Regions from separate parts of the Pseudoalteromonas sp. BSi20480 genome, predicted to be linked through region 2. Evidence: riboswitches for the same ligand, from Rfam matches in the RefSeq annotation. Region 2 holds a riboswitch; the other holds the start of a gene.
What was found. A riboswitch is a leader RNA that binds a small molecule or an ion and turns the genes downstream of it on or off. The one in region 2 is predicted to bind cobalamin.
Positions count from the first base shown of each region.

Region 1 (2,406 bases), on a different contig from region 2:
AACAAATACAGCTAATACATCGCGCTCTTGCACTTCAAACGTGGTTGAGCTTTGTGATACGTCATCATTGTACCAATTAATACCACCACTAATGTTTAACGTGTCGTTTAAGCGGTATTGGCCGTTGTAGTCAATTTGTGAGCGCTTAGTAACAAACGTACTTGTTGTTGGCCCTTGAGAAAAATCAACATAACGATTGTCTGAGTCATCCGTTGCAAATGCTATATCAAGGCTGTGAGTTTGATTTTTATAGTCTTTATTCCAACCAGCCGAAAGCTGGTAATTTTTAAAATCCCCTCGCTCAATCGTACTATCGGCAGGACTAAAGCGGCTGTCGTAATCAGCAAAGCCTTCGCTGTATTGCCCTAGTAACTTAAAGTTACCGAAATGTGTGTCGGTATAGTTTACTTTAAAGCCAAGGTTTTTGTTTTCAAAACCGTCTTCATCAGGTGCTGCACCTTGAAGTACGTCAAAGTTGTCCGTCTTTTCAAATCCTGCATTAAAAGCCGTTCTTACATCGCCTGCTTTTACAGAACCAGCAATTTGGTAGTCTTGGTACGCGTCAGATCCAAACGTAGCACTAACAGAAAGGTTATCTGACTCCCGAGTAATAATATTAATGACACCCGCTAACGCATCAGAGCCATAAATAGCAGCACGTGAACCTTTAATTATTTCTATGCGTTCAATACTATTTAATGGCACATTACTTAATGCTTTTTGACCAAGCGTTGCCGAACCGGTGCGTACACCGTCTATTAAAATGAGCGTATCACCTGACCCTGTACCGCGCAATGAAACACCTGCATTTTGACCAAAACCGCCGTTAGGGTTAACCTGAAACCCAACTTGAGTGGTTAATAGCGTTGGTAAGTCGCGAACATTACTGGTTTCAATGTCATTACGAGTTATAACATTTACACTCGCTAATACATTAGTAATTGATTGTTCAAACTTATTAGCGGTTACCGTAATGGTTTCGATTGATTGCTCTGCAGCAGATACAGATAGTGACAGCGCAGCAGTAATTGCAACGCCAAGAGTTGTTTTTTTTAACATGAATTTCCCCTTCTTTGCCCACCGCAAAGAACTAAGTAAGATTACATCAAGGCCGGTCTCCGGACTCAGTAAATACATAGCTTTATGTATTACTTTACCGTTGCGGGGGCAGTGTTGGGATTGTAGTCATCATGAAAACGCACCAACTTCCCGATTATCTTATTAAAAAAATCAAACCATTGAAAAGATTAATAAGCACCTTGAAAATAGGCCGCTATTGTGAAGAGTTTAATAAAAAATGTCAACGGACGTCTATACAGCTAAAAAGCGAATCAATTAAAAACAAAAACTATGTAGCGTTTATAAAAAAAGCCAAATAACCTGCGCGGCTATTTGGCTTTTTATTTATAAAGCGCACAAAAAGGCTTTTATAATTAATCGCGGAAGTTTTTAAACTGAAATGGCTGACCTAAATCGGCAGTACGCACCACTTGCATAGCAGCTTGTAAGTCATCACGCTTTTTACCCGTTACGCGTACTTCCTCGCCTTGAATAGCCGCTTGCACTTTTACTTTAGAATCTTTAATGGCTTTTACTACTTTTTTAGCCACATCTTTTTCAATACCTTGCTTTAGCGCAACGTTACGAAAAACATTTTTACCTGCACGGCTAATATCTTGTAACTCTAAGCTCGCTACATCCATACCACGCTTAGAAACTTTACCCGCTAAAATATCAAACAATTGCATAACCTGTGAATCAGCTTCAGCTTTTAGCTTAATTGTTTTGTCGTTTAGCTCAATAGATGCATCAACACCTCTAAAGTCAAAGCGAGTCTCAAGTTCACGGTTGGCATTATCTACCGCATTTTGTGCTTCGTTCATTTCTACTTCAGATACAATATCAAATGAAGGCATTGGTTTTCTCCTAACTATTCAATCTTAATTTTATGGCGCAATTATAACGCTAAAATTATAAATCTTTACATTTTTCTGCATCTTGTTCAGGTGCGATACTAATTTAGTTTGATATACTTAAGCTTCTTTTTTAAGCGACTCTAGGATTTTACGTGACAAGGCGTGTTTACCAAGCTGTTTTTTTGCTCAGCATCGTAGCGTTTACTTTTTATTTGCCAAAGAAATAAAAGGCGCAGCTAACCTATTTCCACACATTGATAAAGTAGCCCATTTTGGGTATTTTTTTTGTGCTTGCTATTATTATGGATAAAGCGTTTAAGCTTCCCTTATACGCACAAATTTTGTTATTGGCCGGTTACGGCGCATCAATTGAAATAATGCAAGACGCACTCCCCTACCGGCAGGCCTCTATTGGCGATTTTATAGCTGATTTTGCTGGTGCTGCTAGTTACTTTTTACTAAGAGTTATTTTTACACCTCGAAAAAAGAA
Region 1 covers NZ_BADX01000076.1:26,209-28,614, forward strand. Annotated here, with positions in the region: gene P20480_RS09895 (TonB-dependent receptor domain-containing protein) at 1-1,059, opposite strand, end outside; cobalamin riboswitch at 1,093-1,256, opposite strand; gene P20480_RS09885 (YajQ family cyclic di-GMP-binding protein) at 1,434-1,916, opposite strand; partial or broken gene P20480_RS18040 (VanZ family protein) at 2,069-2,406, shown strand, end outside.
Region 1: linked by a shared signal. The riboswitch ahead of P20480_RS09895 (TonB-dependent receptor domain-containing protein) and the one ahead of P20480_RS10910 (ABC transporter ATP-binding protein) in region 2 are both predicted to bind cobalamin.

Region 2 (2,406 bases):
TTCCCACAAATGCCATAAGTACAACTACACCAAACGAAGCACCTGACGATATACCGAATAAGTAAGGATCGGCTAATGGGTTACGTGTCACGGTTTGTAAAATTAGCCCAGCGATAGCTAACCCGGCACCTGCTAAAAACGCCAATAATGTACGGGGCATTCTTAATTCAAAAATAATACGGCTGGTGAATGAAGCATCATTTAAATAAATAAAACTGTTAAATACATCCTGTATTGAGGTATCTGCAGCACCAAAGCTCAATGCTAAAAATAAACTTACTAAGGCAATAGTAATGCAAATAATCAGTGCAACTGAATGGCGTACATGCATTGCTAACATATTATTTGTAACCATAAAAGTAGGTAATATGAGGCGTAACTTTACCCAATTGAGATTCTTGAGGATGGTTACTAACCTGAGCGCATACACCAAATACATCATCAAGCATGTGCTCAGTCAGTACCTCTGCAGGAGAGCCGGTATGCGTTATTTCTCCATTTTTAATGACGACAAGCTCATCACACATAGCGCTAGCCAAATTAAGATCATGAAACGAAGCAAATACTGTAACACCAAGAGACTTTGCCAGCTCCATAACCTGTATTTGGTACTTAACATCAAGGTGGCTAGTGGGCTCATCCATAATTAACAGCTGAGGTTGCTGAACAATAGCACGTGCAATGAGTGCCCGCTGCTTTTCGCCCCCAGAGAGCGATTCAAAATTTTGATTTGTATGCAGCTCAAGCCCTACCGTTTTTATAGCTAGAGTGATTTGTTGTTTTTCGCTTTGCGATGTAGAGCTAAATAACGATTTATGAGGCGTTAGGCCAAGAGCCACAACATCAAATAACGACAAATTAAAATGCGATGGCGCCTCTTGTAAAACAACAGCAACGCACTTTGCATATTCATCACTTTTAAGCTGCCAAATATCATGGTTATTAAACTCTATAACCCCTTCATTAGGCTTATTAAAACGATATAAACAACGCAGTAAACTCGACTTACCTGCACCATTAGGGCCAATTAAGCCCACAAATTTACCTTCAGGTATTTGCACATTAATGTGTTTGAGAATAGGTTTATTTGCTATTCCCCACGAGAGATTTTGAACGTTTAATAATGGTGCTTTAGTTTGCAATACTCTGTCCTAGACACGAGTACCCACTTGTAATGCAACCACCAAAAAGGAGTACATTAAATTTAGCATGAGTAGGCCCGCTCATTAAAAATTGATTTGTATCTGACTTAAAGCATAGCGCTAATTACAGTTGCGGGAACAGTTGAGGAATTGCACCTCATTCCAAATGAAGCTCTATTATGGGCGGGTAAGTAAATAATTTAAAGCAAAAAAAACCGCGCTAATTACAGCGCGGTTAAAAAGGGAGTGTTTTAACTCGTCGTTAAAACTTATATTCCATACCTAAACCTAAGTAATCTTGGTCTACGTTGTTGTCCATATCAAAGCTTGAGTAAAAGCCAAATACTTTAATGTTTTTGTTAAGCTTGTGATCCACACCCACTGAAATAGCTGTTTTATCATCGCTATCGTCAAAGTCCATTGCTTGGTACTGAACTTTAAACGTGTTTTTACCCATGCTGTATGCTGCATTTAATAAGTAACCGTCACCTTCAGCTGAACCGTCTACTTTTTCTTGAGTTTGGTACATAGCACCGAGTTTAAAGTCTTCAACTTTACCTTGGATTGACGCGCGTACTACATCGTAGCCATTTACTTCACTATCGGCTGCGATAGAGGCATATACTGCGCTCTTTTTAAGTGCCACGTCACCGTAAGTAACCGCCATTGAGTAACCGTTATCAGCGTCTACATCATCTTCAGCTACAAAAGTAGCAAGTACTTTAAAACCTTCGTATGAGTTTGATGAATAACTAACAGTATTCCCTAAACGGTTTTCACCTTTAAATACATTTTTAATATCGCCTTCAAGGTCGTTAAACAAGTCTAACTTACCTTGAGATTGTTTAAGCGCAGTATCGTTACGACCAATAACCACTTGGCCAAACGCACCTTTTAAACCAACGTATTGGTTACGCGCAGAAATATTGTCGTCGTTATCGCCTTTTGAATCAGCATCAGACACATCAACTTGAAACTCAAACTTATATACCGCTTCTAAACTATCATTTATTTTTTCAGAACCTTTAACACCAAGACGAGATGCATTACTTTTTATCTCAGTAAAAGATCCTTCGCCGTCATCAGATGATTGCACTGTTACATTCGCTTTACCGTAAATGTCTACATCGGCAAGTGCATTAAAAGATAAACCACTTAATAGTGCTAAGCATAAGCTCGATTTTACAAATTTCATGTTATTTCCTTGGATAATCACAAAAGACTAATTTTTAAAACGACTGCAGTTTGTCACCACTAAATGACA
Region 2 covers NZ_BADX01000071.1:25,225-27,630, reverse strand. Annotated here, with positions in the region: gene P20480_RS10905 (FecCD family ABC transporter permease) at 1-340, opposite strand, end outside; gene P20480_RS10910 (ABC transporter ATP-binding protein) at 342-1,142, opposite strand; cobalamin riboswitch at 1,219-1,357, opposite strand; gene P20480_RS10915 (porin) at 1,405-2,337, opposite strand.